3 regions of the Streptomyces sp. NPDC031445 genome follow, and region 1 is predicted to be linked to each of the others. Evidence: riboswitches for the same ligand, from Rfam matches in the RefSeq annotation. Region 1 holds a riboswitch; each other region holds the start of a gene.
The links. Region 1 has a riboswitch for cobalamin ahead of ACZ5DC_RS27155 (ribonucleoside-diphosphate reductase subunit alpha). Riboswitches for the same ligand answer to the same signal wherever they lie in the genome.
Positions count from the first base shown of each region.

Region 2: another riboswitch for cobalamin. It lies ahead of nicT (Nickel transporter NicT); the one in region 1 lies ahead of ACZ5DC_RS27155 (ribonucleoside-diphosphate reductase subunit alpha).
Region 3: another riboswitch for cobalamin. It lies ahead of ACZ5DC_RS21630 (cobalamin biosynthesis protein); the one in region 1 lies ahead of ACZ5DC_RS27155 (ribonucleoside-diphosphate reductase subunit alpha).

Region 1 covers NZ_JBVIJO010000011.1:139,447-144,795, reverse strand. Annotated here, with positions in the region: gene ACZ5DC_RS27165 (NACHT domain-containing protein) at 1-1,699, opposite strand, end outside; gene ACZ5DC_RS27160 (GNAT family N-acetyltransferase) at 1,854-2,360, shown strand; cobalamin riboswitch at 2,407-2,536, shown strand; gene ACZ5DC_RS27155 (ribonucleoside-diphosphate reductase subunit alpha) at 2,660-5,017, shown strand; gene ACZ5DC_RS27150 (ribonucleotide-diphosphate reductase subunit beta) at 5,017-5,349, shown strand, end outside.
Region 2 covers NZ_JBVIJO010000003.1:234,380-239,728, forward strand. Annotated here, with positions in the region: gene ACZ5DC_RS11300 (hypothetical protein) at 1-129, opposite strand, end outside; gene ACZ5DC_RS11305 (nucleoside hydrolase) at 374-1,336, shown strand; gene nicT (Nickel transporter NicT) at 1,340-2,422, opposite strand; cobalamin riboswitch at 2,451-2,632, opposite strand; gene ACZ5DC_RS11315 (ArsR/SmtB family transcription factor) at 2,714-3,064, shown strand; gene ACZ5DC_RS11320 (glycoside hydrolase family 13 protein) at 3,144-4,802, shown strand; gene ACZ5DC_RS11325 (DUF4142 domain-containing protein) at 4,843-5,349, opposite strand, start outside.
Region 3 covers NZ_JBVIJO010000008.1:58,252-63,600, reverse strand. Annotated here, with positions in the region: gene cobN (cobaltochelatase subunit CobN) at 1-113, opposite strand, end outside; gene ACZ5DC_RS21635 (cobyric acid synthase) at 110-1,618, opposite strand; gene ACZ5DC_RS21630 (cobalamin biosynthesis protein) at 1,615-2,559, opposite strand; cobalamin riboswitch at 2,663-2,802, opposite strand; gene ACZ5DC_RS21625 (hypothetical protein) at 2,960-3,187, opposite strand; gene ACZ5DC_RS21620 (inorganic phosphate transporter) at 3,228-4,469, opposite strand; gene ACZ5DC_RS21615 (lysozyme) at 4,614-5,349, opposite strand, start outside.

The sequences.
Region 1 (5,349 bases):
CGTCGCGCTCGTCGAGGTGCCGCAGCAGACGGAAGCCGAAGTAGGCCTGCATGATGCTGTGGGGGAAGCGCACCCTCTTCTCGAAGCTCTCCACCAACTGGAGCCTGTTCGCGTTGGCCGCCAGGTGGGCGAGCGCGCTCTGGCACTGGCACAGGTCGCCCTGGGTCAGACGCTCTCTCTGTTCCTGGCTCAGATGGCCGCAGAGCGTGTCCCAGATCCGCTGCCGGTGCCACTCCGAGAAGACGTTGGCTCGCTCGTCGTAGTGGTGGAAACCGGGTCTCCCGGCCCACAGGTGCCCCGCCCTGGCCCGGGTCCGCCGCGCCGGACCGGGGTGTACGGCGTCGCCCAGCAGCTCGGTGAAGCAGACCTCCAGCTTGTCCTGGAGCAGTCCGACGCAGGCGAGCGCCGAGACCACCTCCAGCGTGTCGCCGCGCTCCCGCGGGTTCAGCTCGACGTCCCCGCGCAGCCGGCCCTCCCGCACCGCGAGATCCCATGTCTCCAGCAGCCACAGCCGCAGTGTGCTGCGGTCCCAGCTCCGGGTGTCCAGCCGGTCCCTGTCCTCGCGCGGACGGTCGCGTTCCAGGCCGCCGTGGTGGTGCAGTTCGCGGGCGATCTGCAGGTAGATGGGCGACTCCGTGACCTCCGCGGTCTCCACGATCCAGTCCACGCGGCGCTCGTCCGTCTCCGGGATCCGGGCCTCGACGAAGTACAGCGCCTCCTCCTCGCTGAGCGGTTCCAGCTCCACGATCGCGGCGGGGGTGCTCTCCAGCGGGCTGTGCGGCCGCGACGCGATGACGAGCGGCAGCTTGTCCTCGTGGGCGCACTCGATGGCCCTGCGGATGATGTTGTCCCTGTCCTCCTGGAGGCGCTCGTCGAGGACCGCCTCCTCCAGGCCGTCGGCGAGGACGACCACCTTGTCGTCGGCGAGCAGTTGCTGCCAGACCCGGTCGTTCTTGGTGCGGGCGAGGATGCCGCGGGGTGCTTCCTCGGCGAACCGTTCCCTGGCCATGCGCTCGAAGTTCAGATCGGCGCCGGTGGCGTCCCGCAGCCGGATCGGCACGGGCACGGCGTGCTGCCGGGCGAGCAGTTCGGTGAGCCGCACCAGGACGGCCGTCTTGCCCGTGCCCACACCGCCGACGAGCACATAGGGCCTGCGGGTCTCACGCTGCCGCAGCCGCTGGGCGATGACCCGGGCGATCTCCTCGCGGCCCACGATCTCGGCGATGTCGGGGCCGGCGGTGGGCACCAGATCGCGGGGGTGCCTGCGCGCCTTCGCGAGGTAGCGCCGCTTGGTCCACCAGTACCAGAAGAACAGGAAGAGGGCGGCGGCGATCGAAGCGGAGAGCACCGGACCGACGAAGCGGAGAACGTCGTCGAAGCCCTGGTTGCCGTTCCGCCACGTCTCGAACCGCGTCGTGTGGTGCGAGATCAGGATGTACACGCCCTCTCCGGCCCACGCCAGGACGGCGAGGGCGGCAAGGGCCCACACGACCCGGTTCGCGTTGGTGTACGAGGCCCATCTGCGCCACTTGCGGGGGCGGGTGGTGTCGAGCCGGGCTTCCGATCTGATGGTCAGGTGGTGCCAGTAGCCCAGGAGGAACCGCCTGCCCCGGCACCACGCCCGTCGCCCGTACAGCGTCGCCATCGGCGCGTTGCGTGGTCGCTCCTTGCCCGGTGGGTGACGGACGATTCTCGTCATGGTGCGTTCTCCTTCCGAGACCAGCTTTCGGCACGGAGGACCCCACACAGCACCTGTTTCCATGAAAACATGGGCATTCCGCCCCGCAACCCGGCAGGCGACCGCCGCGGATCCCCGGGAATCCGCGCCGCGCCCCTCGGGCAGACTCGGTGTCATGGACTTCGTGATCCGGCGGGCAGCTCCCGGCGAGTACGACGACCTGGGCGAGATCACCGCCGGGGCCTATGTCCGTGACGGCCTCCTCGCCTTCGACGAGAGCGGCTGGTACCTCGGCGAGCTGAGGGACGTGGCGAAGCGGGCCGCCGCCGCGGACGTCCTCGTGGCCGTCCGCGACGGCGTGCTCCTCGGCGGGGTCACCTTCGTCCGCTCCGGCGGCCCCATGACCGACATCGCCGGCCCGGGGGAGGCGGAGATCAGGATGCTCGCGGTCGCCCCCGCGGCCCGGGGCCGGGGCGTGGGGGAGGCGCTGGTGCGGGCCTGCGTCGAGCGCGGGCGGGCCACCGAGGGCTGCGTGCGCGTGGTCCTCTCCACTCAGCGGACCATGCACAGCGCCCACCGCGTCTACACCCGCCTCGGTTTCGTCCGCGCCCCCGAGCGGGACTGGAATCCCCTCCCGGGCCGGGACGACCTCACGCTCCTCGCGTACGAGTTGACCCTCTGAGGCCGGGCCGACACTACATCTGGGGGTGACATGGCAGCCCGGCACTAGATGTATGCTCGTCCTCGCTGTCGTCGCAGGGGAATCCGGTGCGAATCCGGAACTGTCCCGCAACGGTGTACCCGTGTGCCCCCGCACGCGTGTCGAGTCCGAAGACCTGCCGGCGGTGCACCCGGCCGTCCAGGCCCGGGTGGTTCTGACGTCCGGGCCTCGTGGAATGGGCCGGTGGACGCGACGCCGTGCGCGCTCGTGACTGCCCCTGCCTCCCGCCAGGCCCCGTGCCGAGCGAGGGAGAGCCCCACGTGACCATCGCGCCAGCCGACCCGGTCTCAGTCAGCGAGCCGGAGACCGACGGTCCCGGTGCCGCGCTGCTGCGGACCCTGACCGAGCTGACCGCCGACCTGCCCGACGCCGACCCGGGCCGGGTGGCCGCCGCCGCGCTGCGGGGCCGGTCCGCCCGCGCCGACGAGGCGGAGTTGCGGGAGCTGGCCACGGAGGCCGCGGCCGGCCTGATCTCCGAGGATCCCGCGTACTCGAAGCTGGCCGCCCGGCTGCTGACCCTCGCCATCCGGGACGAGGCCGCCTCGCAGGGCGTGACGTCCTTCACCGAGTCGGTCGCGGTCGGCCACCGCGAGGGCCTGATCGCCGACCGCACCGCCGAGTTCGTGCGGCTGCACGCCGAGCGCCTCGACGCGCTGGTCGACCCCGCGGCCGACGACCGCTTCGGCTACTTCGGCCTGCGCACCCTGCACAGCCGCTACCTGCTGCGCCACCCGGTCACCCGCAGGGTCGTGGAGACACCCCAGCACTTCCTGCTGCGCGTGGCGAGCGGCCTGGCGGAGGACGACACGGCCCGCTCCGTGGACGAAGTGGCGTCCCTGTACGGCCTGATGAGCCGCCTGGACTACCTGCCGTCCTCCCCCACCCTGTTCAACTCCGGCACGCGACACCCCCAGATGTCGTCCTGCTACCTGCTGGACTCCCCGCGGGACGAGCTGGACTCCATCTACGACCGCTACCACCAGGTCGCCCGCCTGTCGAAGCACGCCGGCGGCATCGGCCTGTCCTACTCCCGCATCCGCTCGCGCGGTTCGCTGATCCGGGGGACGAACGGGCACTCCAACGGGATCGTGCCGTTCCTGAAGACCCTGGACGCGTCGGTGGCGGCGGTCAACCAGGGCGGCCGGCGCAAGGGCGCGGCAGCGGTCTACCTGGAGACCTGGCACTCCGACATCGAGGAGTTCCTGGAGCTGCGGGACAACACCGGCGAGGACGCCCGCCGCACCCACAACCTCAACCTCGCGCACTGGATCCCGGACGAGTTCATGCGCCGGGTCAACGCCGACGGGCAGTGGTCGCTGTTCTCCCCCGCCGACGTGCCCGAACTGGTCGACCTGTGGGGCGAGGACTTCGACACCGCCTACCGCAGGGCCGAGGCGGCGGGCCTGGCGAAGAAGACCATCGCGGCCAGGGACCTGTACGGGCGGATGATGCGCACCCTCGCCCAGACCGGCAACGGCTGGATGACGTTCAAGGACGCCGCCAACCGCACCGCCAACCAGACCGCCGAACCCGGCAACGTCATCCACTCCTCCAACCTGTGCACCGAGATCCTGGAGGTCACCGACGACGGCGAGACGGCCGTCTGCAACCTCGGCTCGGTCAACCTCGGCGCCTTCGTGGACACCACGACCGGGGACATCGACTGGGAGCGGCTGGACCAGACGGTCCGCACGGCCGTCACCTTCCTGGACCGCGTGGTCGACATCAACTTCTACCCCACCGAGCAGGCGGGGCGTTCCAACGCCAGGTGGCGCCCGGTCGGCCTGGGCGCGATGGGCCTGCAGGACGTCTTCTTCAGACTCCGCCTGCCCTTCGACTCGGCGGAAGCCAAGGCCCTCTCCACGCGGATCGCCGAGCGGATCATGCTCGCCGCCTACGAGACCTCCGCCGACCTCGCCGAACGCAACGGCCCCCTGCCCGCCTGGAAGCACACCCGCACCGCCCGGGGCGTCCTGCACCCCGACCACTACGACGTCGACCTCACCTGGCCCGGACGCTGGGACGCCCTGCGCAAGCGGATCGCGGAGACGGGCATGCGCAACTCGCTTCTCCTCGCGATCGCGCCGACGGCCACGATCGCGTCGATCGCGGGGGTGTACGAGTGCATCGAGCCCCAGGTCTCCAACCTGTTCAAGCGCGAGACCCTCTCGGGTGAGTTCCTCCAGGTCAACTCCTACCTCGTACAGGAGCTGAAGAACCTCGGCGTCTGGGACGCCCGCACCCGCGAAGCCCTGCGCGACTCGGGCGGCTCCATCCAGGACTTCCCCTGGATCCCCGAGGACATCCGCGCCCTGTACCGCACGGCCTGGGAGATCCCCCAGCGCGGCCTCATCGACATGGCCGCCGCCCGCACCCCGTTCCTCGACCAGGCCCAGTCGCTGAACCTCTTCCTGGAGACGCCGACGATCGGCAAGCTCTCCTCGATGTACGCCTACGCCTGGAAGTCCGGGCTCAAGACGACGTACTACCTGCGCTCCCGCCCCGCGACCCGCATCGCCCGCGCCGCCCAGGCCACCGTCCCCGCACAACAGACCACCGATCCGGAAGCGATCGCCTGCTCCCTGGAAAACCCCGAGTCCTGCGAGGCCTGCCAGTAATGACCACCCGACCCCAGAACCTGCTCGACCCGGGCTTCGAGCTGACGCTCCGCCCCATGCGCTACCCCGACTTCTACGAGCGCTACCGGGACGCCATCAAGAACACCTGGACCGTCGAAGAGGTCGACCTCCACTCCGACGTGGCCGACCTCGCCAAGCTGACGCCGGAAGAGCAGCACCTCATCGGCCGGCTGGTCGCGTTCTTCGCCACCGGCGACTCGATCGTGGCGAACAACCTGGTGCTGACGCTGTACAAGCACATCAACTCCCCCGAGGCGCGGCTGTACCTGAGCCGCCAGCTCTTCGAGGAAGCCGTCCACGTCCAGTTCTAC
Region 2 (5,349 bases), on a different contig from region 1:
GGGCAGGGGGTGCGGCGCGCTCGCCGGGTGGTTGAGGCCGAAGGCCGCGCAGGCGCCGGCGGTCAGCAGGCCGGCGCCGGTCAGGGAGAGGGTCACGGCACGGGGGAGGTGGGGTATCTCGGGGGACATCGGTGCCTCCTGGGCTGCGGGCGGCCGGGGTGCCTGGTCTCACGGCACCACCGCCCTGACCTGCGCACCAACGCTCCGGGCCGTACGGGTGAGGGGGCGCCGGGAAATCCGTGGCACGGCCCCCGCGGGACCGGTGCGGTGCCGTCCGCGCCGCGCGCCCGCCTGTGCCCGTCGAGCACGACGGCGCCGCGGACCGTCCCGGGACGGGACTGATCTAAGGTCGGCACGACGGAAGGAGTCCGCCGTGGACGGTCAGCCCATTCCCGTGATCATCGACTGCGACACCGGCGTCGACGACGCCCTGGCCCTGCTGTTCGCCGTGCGCCACCCCGGACTCGACCTGCGGGCGGTGACCTGCGTGGCCGGGAACACCGACGTGGACGGGGTGGTCCGCAACACCCTCACCGTGCTGGAGCAGGCGGGCGCTCCCGCCGTACCGGTGGCCCGGGGTGCCGAGCGCCCGCTGCTGGAGCCGGCCCGCCCGGCCCCGGTGCACGGCGCCGACGGCATGGGCGACCTGGGCCTGCCCGCGCCCACCCGGACCCCGGTGGACATCGACGCCGTCAGCCTGCTGCGCCGGGAGATCCTGGCCTGCCCGCGCCCGGTGACGCTGATCCCGACCGCGCCGCTCACCAACATCGCCCTGCTGCTGCGCACCCACCCCGAGGTGACCCGGAACATCGAGCGGATCGTGTTCATGGGCGGGGCGGTGGCCACCGGGAACGCCACGCCGGTCGCGGAGTTCAACGTCTGGCACGACCCGGAGGCGGCGGCGGTCCTGCTGACCGCCGGGGTGCCGATCACGATGTACGGCCTGGACGTCTTCCAGCAGGTCGTGGTGGACAGCGCCGAGGTCCACCGGCTGCGCGCGAGCGGTGAGCCCGGCACCCGGCTGGCCGGTGAGCTGCTCGCCCACCGGCCGGCCCACCAGGGCGAGCCGCCCCAGGCGGAGGAGGCGGGCGGCCTCGGCGACGCGGGCGCGGTGTGCGCGGTCGCCGACCCGCAGGGCATCACCACCCGCCGGCTCCCGGTCGAGGTCTCCCTCGCCCCGGGCCCCACCCGGGGCCAGACGATCGTCGACCGCCGACTCCGCCCCGGCGAGTCCGAGATCCACGAGGGCGGACGCGAACGCGCCCTGGTGGACGTGGCGTTGGAGGTGGACGCCGACCGGTACGCGAAGCTGTACCTGGAGACCGTCGCGCGGTAGGCGCTAGTCGGCGGCGGACGGCGAGACCGCCCAGCGCTCCTCGACCCGGGCGACCTTCCAGTACGCCAGCGCCGCCGCCCACACCAGGACGAACAGGCCGACGATGAGGTAGCCGACGTTGTCCAGGTCGAGGCCGGCGATCCAGCCGGTGATGTCGTCGTGCAGGCCGAACTTCTCGTGCAGGACGCCGACCAGCTCGATGGTGCCGATGAAGAAGGCGACCGCGATGGACAGACCGGTGATGGCGAGGTTGTAGAAGACCTTGCGGACCGGGTTGGAGAAGGCCCACTGGTAGGCGAAGTTCATGAACGTGCCGTCGAGGGTGTCGAACAGGCTCATCCCGGCGGCGAAGAGCAGGGGCAGGCAGAGGATCGCGTACCAGGGCAGTCCCGCCGCCGCGCCCGAGCCCGCCATCACCATCAGCGTGACCTCGGTGGCCGTGTCGAAGCCGAGGCCGAAGAGGAAGCCGAGCGGGTACATCTGCCCCGGCCGGGAGACGGACTTCGTCAGCCGGCCGAGGACGCGGTTCATGAACCCCCTGGCGTCCAGGTGCGCTTCGAGCTGCTTCTCGTCGTAGGCGCCCGCCCGCATCGCCCGGAAGACCTTCAGGATGCCCACCAGGGCGACCAGGTTCAGGGCGGCGATGAGGTAGAGGAACGTGCCGGAGACCGTCGTACCGAGGAAGCCGAGCACCTGGTGGGTGGTGGAGCCCTCGTTCATGACCTTCCCGGCCAGCGAGGTGCCGCCCGCGATCAGCAGCGCCAGCAGCACCACCACGCTGGAGTGGCCCAGCGCGAACCAGAACCCCACCGACACCGGCCGCTTGCCGTCGGCCATCAGCTTGCGGGTGGTGTTGTCGATCGCCGCGATGTGGTCGGCGTCGAAGGCGTGCCGCATGCCGAGGGTGTAGGCGGTGATGCCCAGCCCGACCCCGAAGACGTCGGAGCCGACCCTGTAGTGCTCGGGCGCGACGAGGACGTAGAGGATTCCGAACGCGACGACGTGGAGGGCGACGATCACCGCCAGCAGCCCCACCGTCTTGACGGTGTCCTCGCGTCGCCAGCGGAAAGAAACGGCATCGGCCATGGGTTCACGCTCCAGCACCTCGTGGATCACTTCGTGAGCTGCCGTGGCCGGTCTCCTGGCTTACGGGTCGTACGTCCGCCGTTCCTGCCTTCCCGGTCTGCGACCAGTGGCCCGGCGGTGCCGGACGGAACGGGAACTCCCCGATCACAGTGGCGAGGGCCGCGTCGACCTTCCATCGACTTCCCGAACACCACGGCCCGCCCACCGTAGAGGGGCACGCGGTTTCCTGCATAGCTGCGCACCTGCGCAGGTATCGAAGATCACAGAGAGGGGGCCTGCCAGACTGGCCCCATGCATCTCGTGCCTGCCGACCGAGCCGACCGTCGTTCCATCGACGGGCACCGGGTCTGCGAGGCGATCGCCGCCATCGGTGAGGCGGGGCGCCTGCGCACCTGGGCCGACCGTTTCTCCCTGCTCGCCGACGCCAACCGGCTGGCGCTGCTGGTCGCGCTGCACCGCACCGGGCCGCTCGCCGTGTCGGACCTCGCCATCGCCACGGGGATGAACGACCCCGCCGTCTCCCAGGCCCTGCGGCTGCTGCGGGCGGCCGGGGTCGTGGCGGGGGAGAAGGAGGGGCGCGTGGTGCGGTACAGGGTGGTGGACGCGGACGTCCGGGGGCTGTTGGAGCACTGCGTGGGCTGAACGGCCGCGCAGGGTTCCCTTTCCGGGCAATGTGGACAGATACAGATTCCGTACCGTCGTCCGTCCCCTGGGAGCCCGTATGGCAGACCTCTCGCCGGACCTCTCGTCCAGGAACCCCGACTGGTGGCGGCAGGCCGTCGTCTACCAGATCTATCCGCGCAGCTTCGCCGACGCCGACGGTGACGGCCTCGGCGACCTGCGGGGCATCACCGAACGCCTGGGCCATCTCGCCTCCCTCGGCGTGGACGCCCTGTGGCTGAGCCCCTTCTACCCCTCCGAACTCGCCGACGGCGGCTACGACGTCATCGACCCGCGCGGGGTCGACGAGCGCCTCGGCACCCTGGACGACTTCGACGCCCTGGTGGGCGAGGCGCACCGGCTCGGGCTCAAGGTGGTCGTGGACATCGTCCCCAACCACACCTCCCACCTGCACCGCTGGTTCCAGGAGGCGCTGCGTGCCGGGCCCGGGTCCGCCGCCCGGGAGCGGTACGTCTTCCGGCCGGGGCGCGGCGCGCACGGTGAACTGCCGCCCAGCGACTGGCAGTCGGTGTTCGGCGGCAGCGCCTGGCGGCGGGTGCCCGACGGGGAGTGGTACCTGCACCTGTTCGCCCCCGAACAGCCCGACCTGAACTGGGACGACGAGGAGGTCCGCGCCGACTTCCGCAGCACCCTGCGGTTCTGGTCGGACCGGGGCGTGGACGGCTTCCGCGTGGACGTCGCCCACGGCCTGGCCAAGGACCTCACCGAGCCGCTGCGGGACATCGGCGGCATCGGCGCGACCGGCGAGCAGGCCCTGCCGCTGGTGCCGCCGGGCAGCCACCCCTACTGGGACCGGGACGAGGTCCACGAGATCTACCGCGACTGGCGCAAGATCTTCGACGCCTACAGCCCGCCGCGCACCGCCGTCGCCGAGGCCTGGGTCCCCGGGGCCCGCCGCGCCCTGTACGCCCGCCCGGACGAACTCGGCCAGGCCTTCAACTTCGAGTACCTGGAGGCGCGCTGGGACGCGGAGGAGCTGCGGGACGTCATCGCCGCCTCGCTGGTCACGGCCCGGGCCGCCGGCGCCTCCGCGACCTGGGTGCTGTCCAACCACGACGTCGTGCGGCACGCCTCCCGGCTCGTGCTGCCGGCCGGCACCGACCCGGCCGCCTGGCTGCTGTCCGGCGGCGCCGCGCCCGCGATCGACACGGCGGCGGGACTGCGCCGGGCCCGGGCGGCGACCCTGCTGATGCTGGCGCTGCCCGGCTCCGCGTACCTCTACCAGGGGGAGGAACTCGGCCTGCCCGAGGTCGCCGACCTGCCCACCGAGGTGCTCCAGGACCCGATCTGGGAGCAGACCGGCCATGTCCGCAAGGGCCGCGACGGCTGCCGGGTGCCGCTGCCGTGGACGACGACCGGACCGTCGTACGGCTTCGGGCCCGGGCCCGGCTGGCTGCCGCAGCCGGCGGCCTTCGCCGGGTACGCCGTGGAGGCGCAGGCCGGCGCCGAGGGCTCCACGCTGGAGCTGTACCGCTCGGCCCTGCGGCTGCGCCGCAAGCTCCTCCAGGGCGAGACGCTGACCTGGACGCCGGACGCGCCCCGGGACGTCCTGGACTTCGGCCGCACCGAGACCTGGCGGAACGTCACGAACCTCGGCGGCGAGCCGGTGCCGCTGCCACCGGGCGAGGTCCTGCTGAGCAGCGGCCCGCTGCCGGAGGGGAGGGTCCTGCCGCCGGACACCACGGTCTGGCTGGCCTAGGGCCTCTCGTGCGGACCAGGCCGGACCAGGCCGGCAGACCCTAGCCGGCCGGCGGCGCCGGGCTGGGGGTGAGGCCGGCGCCCGTGCCGGCGCCCGCACCGCCGCCGCCCGTGCCGCCACCGAGGGCGCCGAGGTCCAGCGGGGTGGACGTGGCGGTCGGCGGCGGGGTGAGCACCACTTCCGGCTGGCCCGCCGGCGGGGCGGGCGGCGTCAGGTCGGACGACGGCAGCTTCGGCGGGGTGGTCTGGTTGAAGATGGTCTGGTCGAAGTCGACCAGACCGGTCTTCTCCATCACCGTCATGTGGTCCAGGACGGTGTCGTTGGCCTGGTCGGCGAGGGCCCGCACCAGCGAGTTCTTGGTGGTGGAGCGGATCTTCGCGATCGTGTTGAAGATCGAGCCGTGCGTCATGCGCAGGATGTTGGCGAAGTCGGTGTCGAACTGCTTGCCGCTCTCGCCCTTCAACTGGTCGACGAAACCGACCTGTTGCGGACTCGCCACGTTGGGCAGCGTGATGTTCAGCATGGGGCCGATCTTGCGGCAGGACGC
Region 3 (5,349 bases), on a different contig from region 1:
AGCTCCCCGGCGACGTCGACGCGGGTGGGGTTGCCGATGCGGTAGCCCGCGCCGGACGCCCGGGCGGCCAGCAGATCCGTGTCGGCGGTCGACAACAACAACACTGTGCTCATGCGGGCGCTCCCGGTGGAATGAAAGGCAGTCCTTGCGGCGCGCCCGACTCGATGAGCCGCCACAGCGCGTCGGTGTCCGCGTGGTGTTCGATCAGGTCGCCGAGCCGGTCGAGCTGCTCCTCGCGCAGCGCGGCGAAGGAGGTGTCCGGTGCGGGCACGAAGCGGCGGCCCGCGGCGGCGGCCACCTCGCGCAGGAAGGCCCGCCGGAAGCCGTCCGACTCCAGCGAGCCGTGCCAGTGGGTGCCCCAGGTCTGGCCGACCCGGCAGCCGTCGAGGAAGGGTTCGCCGCCCTCGACGGTGGCCACCCCGTGGTGGATCTCGTAGCCGTCGACCCGCTCGCCGAGGGCTTCGCCGCTGGGCCGGGTGAGGGTCTTCTCGCGGGCGAACCGCACCCGGACGGGCAGGACGCCGAGCCCGTCGACATGCCCGCGCCGGCTCTCGACGTCGTCCTCGATGTGCTCGCCGAGGATCTGGAAGCCGCCGCAGACGCCGAGCACGGGGCGTCCTTCGGCGGCCCGGCGGGCGAGCGCGTCCGCCAGCCCCCGCTCCCGCAGCCACTCCAGCGCCCGCACGGTCCCGCGCGTGCCCGGGACGACGACGAGATCGGCGTCGGCGAGCTCCTCCGGGCGGTCCACGAACCGCACGACCACACCCGGTTCGGCGGCCAGCGCGTCGACGTCGGTGAAGTTGGACATCAGCGGGACCGCGCACACGGCGACCCGCAGCACGTCCTCGCCGACGGGGGGCGTCACGGCGGACTCGCGGACCGTGCCCCGCAGCGACACCCTCAGTCCGTCCTCCTCGTCGATGCCGAGCCCGTGCCGGAAGGGCAGCACGCCGTACGTCCGCCGCCCGGTGAGGTCCCGGAGCATGTCCAGCCCGGGCTCCAGCAGGCCGACGTCGCCCCGGAACTTGTTCACCAGGAACCCGGCGACCAGCTCCTGGTCCTCGGGGGAGAGCAGGGCGACGGTGCCGAAGAAGGAGGCGAACACGCCCCCGCGGTCGATGTCGCCGACGACGAGCACGGGCAGCCGCGCGTTCCGCGCGATCCCCATGTTGACGATGTCGGTCCGCCGCAGGTTGATCTCGGCGGGACTGCCCGCCCCCTCACAGATCACCGCGTCATACGTGCCCCGCAGTTCGGCCAGGCAGTCCAGCACCGTGCCCAGCAGCCGCTGCTGGCGCCCGCCGTGGTACCCGCGCGCGCTCAGCTCGCCCACCGGCCTGCCCAGCAGCACCACCTGGCTGCTCTGCTCGCCGCCGGGCTTGAGCAGCACCGGGTTCATCAGCGCGGTCGGCTCGACGCGGCAGGCCTGGGCCTGCATGGCCTGCGCCCGGCCGATCTCCGCGCCCTCGCGCGTGACGAACGAGTTCAGGGACATGTTCTGCGCCTTGAACGGCGCGACCTTCACGCCCTGGCGCACCAGCCAGCGGCAGATGCCCGCCGTCACGACGCTCTTGCCCGCGTCGGAGGTGGTGCCGGCGACGAGGAGACCACCGCTCACTTGCCACGTCCTTTCAGCAGGGCGCGCGCGGCCAGCGTGGTGCCGAGCGCGAGCAGACCGACGCGGCGGGAGAGCCGCACGGCCCGGTCGATGTCGGTGACGCGGACCGGCCGTCCGGTGGCGCCGTTCAGCACCGGGCGGTGTTCGACCCGGCCGCCGTAGGAGAGCGTGCCGCCCAGGCGGACGCCGAGGGCGCCCGCGAAAGAGGCCTCCACGGGCCCGGCGTTGGGGCTCGGGTGCCTGCGCGCGTCGGCCCTCCAGGCGCGCAGGGCGCCGCGCGGATCGGGTCCGGCCGCTGCGGCGAGCACGGCGGTCAGCCGGGCGCCCGGCCAGCCGGCGACGTCGTCCAGACGGGCGGAGGCCCAGCCGTAGCGCCGGTGGCGGGGCGACCTGTGACCCACCATCGCGTCCAGGGTGTTGACCGCCCGGAAGCCGAGCAGCCCCGGCACCCCGGCCACGGCGCCCCAGACGAGCGCGCCGACCACGGCGTCGGAGGTGTTCTCGGCGACCGACTCGACCACGGCCCGCGCGATGCCGTCGGCGTCCAGGGCCTGCGGGTCCCGGCCGCACAGGTGCGGCAGCCGGGCCCGGGCCGCCTCGACGTCCCCGGCCTCCAGGGCGCGCCCGATGGCGCGGGCCTCCCGGGCGAGCGAGGTGCCGCCGACGACGGCCCAGGTGGCGGTGGCGGTCAGCGCGGCGGAAGCGGTACGGCAGGGGCGTGCGGCGCGTGCGGCCAGCGCGCCGAGGGCGACGGCGCCGCCGGCGCACACGGCGGTGTGCAGGGCGCCCCAGCCACGGTGGTCGTGCCACAGGGCGCGTTCCACGGTCCCGGCCGCCCGGCCGAACACGGCGACCGGGTGCCCGCGGCGCGGGTCGCCGAGGAGCAGGTCACCGAGGACGCCGGCGGCGGCACCGTACGCGTATGTGCGATCGGCACCCATCGGCTCAGCCGGCGGTGGGAACAGGAACGGTCCTGGTACGGGTCCTCGATCGGCAGCCGAGCATGGCGATATGTGTCCTCACTCAGGGTGTCCGCGCCCTGGTTCGACGTGAATCGGCGGTGAGAGTTCCTGGCTCCCGGGGGTTCTTCCCGGTGACAGTGGCGGGACCGCGCCGGATTCGCACCGGCTTCCTCTCTTGCCGCCGTACATGGCCTGGGCAGTCCACCACGCGCCCGGAACGGCCGTCAACTTGCCTTTGACCTGGGACGCCGGACTGTGCTGAGGCCCACACCGCCGCTCCGCCGGACGGCGGCCGGAAGTCCGGTGCGACGGCATGCGAAGGCCCCGCCGGTCCCGCCGAGGCGGTGGCCCGGCGGGGCCGATGCGGGGTTCCGGACCGTCAGGGCTTGACGACGATCAGGTAGATCCCGTACGCCACCGCCGCCGCGCAGGCCGCGAAGCACACGTAGGCGCCGGTGACGGCGAGGGCGGCGGACCCGCCCCGGGCCGCGGCCTTCTCACGGCGCGACAGGCCGTTGATGCCGAGGGTGAACAGGACCACCAGGCCCACCGTGAACGCGAGGCTGACACCGAAGACGGAGCCGAGGGCCGCCCAGTCGATCTTCATGGGGATGCTTCCTTCAGTAACCGTGTGCGCGGGGCCGGGGTCAGACCGCGGCGGCCGGCGGGGCGGCGGGGGCGGGCTCGGTGGCCGGAGCGGGGATGGTGGCCGTCAGGTCCCCGGCGACCACGCCCGCCGGGGGCGGGATCACGGCGGCGATGGCGGCGGTGACCACACCGGCCGGCTCGGTCTCCTCGACCACGTTGGTGTGGTCGACGACCTCGCGGCGGGAGAGCTTCCAGATGGCGGCGCTCGCGGCGACCAGGAAGACGGCGACGACGGCGGTGCCCCAGTCGCCCAGGCCGGTGACGGACTCGGCGCCCGCGCCGACCAGCGCGGCGGCGGGGAGGGTCAGCACCCAGGCGACGGCCATGCGGGTCGCGGTGGACCAGCGGACCACACCGCCCTTGCGGCCGAGGCCCGCGCCCATCACCGAGCCGGAGACGACGTGCGTGGTGGAGAGGGAGAAGCCGAGGTGGGAGGAGGCCAGGATGGCGGTCGCGGCGCTGGTCTGGGCGGCGAAGCCCTGGCGCGGCTCCAGGTCGGTCAGGCCCTTGCCCATGGTGCGGATGATGCGCCAGCCGCCGATGTAGGTGCCGAGCGCGATGGCCATGCCCGCGGAGAGGATCACCCAGGTGGGAGGGTTGGAGCCGGGGGCGATGGAGCCGCCCGCGACGAGGGCGAGGGTGATGATGCCCATCGTCTTCTGGGCGTCGTTGGTGCCGTGCGCGAGGGAGACCAGGCCGGCGGAGGCGATCTGGCCGGCGCGGTAGCCCTTGCGGGTGGCCTCGCCGTCGGCGGTGCCGCCGACGCCGTAGGAGAACCGGGTGGCCAGCAGCGAGGCGAGGCCCGCGACGACCGGCGCGGCGACGGCCGGGAGCAGCACCTTGGTGACCAGGACCTCACCGTGGACGGCGCCGAAGCCGGCGGAGGCGACGGTGGCGCCGACCAGGCCGCCCATCAGGGCGTGCGAGGAGCTGGAGGGCAGGCCCACCAGCCAGGTCAGCAGGTTCCAGAGGATCGCGCCGACCAGGGCGGCGAAGATGACCTCGGGACGGATGCCGGTCTCGTCGACGAGACCCTTGGAGATCGTGTTGGCGACCTCCACGGAGAGGAAGGCGCCCACGAGGTTGAGGACGGCGGACATGGCGACCGCGATCTTCGGCTTCAGGGCGCCTGTGGAGATGGTGGTGGCCATCGCGTTCGCGGTGTCGTGGAAACCGTTCGTGAAATCGAACGCGAGTGCGGTTACCACCACAATCGCGAGGATCAGCGAGAAGCTTTCCATTTACCCAGGCAATCGTTCGAGGTCATTGGCTGGTCGAACGTAGGCAACCTGGGTGAACGGAAGATGAACTGAGGCGGGCGTGGGGGTGTCAGTAACGCGCGTACGAGGTTCCGCTTCGCGCCGCCGGCCCCAGGCGCGCCTTGGCTAGTGGCCGCGCGCGAAGATCCGCAGCCGGCTCAGGGAGCCGTCGAAGAGATCCTGGTCACCCGGCAGCCTGCCCTTGACGGCGTGCTGCCAGAACGTCCAGTACCGCCAGCCGCCGGGCAGCGCGCCCGGCTGTGAGGTGCCGTGGCGGGCGATCCACAGGGCGTGCGAGGAGGAGAAGGCGCGGCTGTTCCCGGTGCACAGCTTCCACCACTGGGTGGTGGTGTAGATCACCGGACGGCGGCCGGTCCGCTCCTTGACCTCGTCGCTGAACGACCGGATCCAGCGGACCATCCGGGCCTTGCCCACCCCGTAGCACTTGTGCTTCGCGTCGTACGGGTTGTACTCGATGTCCAGCGCGGGCGGCAGCGTCCAGCCGTCCGCCCGCCAGCCGCCGCCGTGCCGCACGAAGTACGCGGCCTGCTCGGCGCCGGAGGACCGGTCCGGCCGGGCGAAGTGGTAGGCGCCCCGGATCAGGCCGGCCGCGCGGGCGCCCGAGTACTGCCCGGAGAAGTAGGGGTTGCGGTAGCCCGTGGACTCGGTCGCCTTGACGTAGACGAACCGCGCGCCCCTCGCCCGGGCGGCCGCCCAGTCGACCCCCCTCTGGTGGGACGACACGTCGTGGCCCCTGGGCAGGGACCCGGACCGGAGCGGCAGCGCGGGCAGCCCCGGCAGCGCGCCCGCGGCCGGGGACGCGGCGGTCTCCGGGCCGCCGGGCGGCACCAGCGGTCCGGCG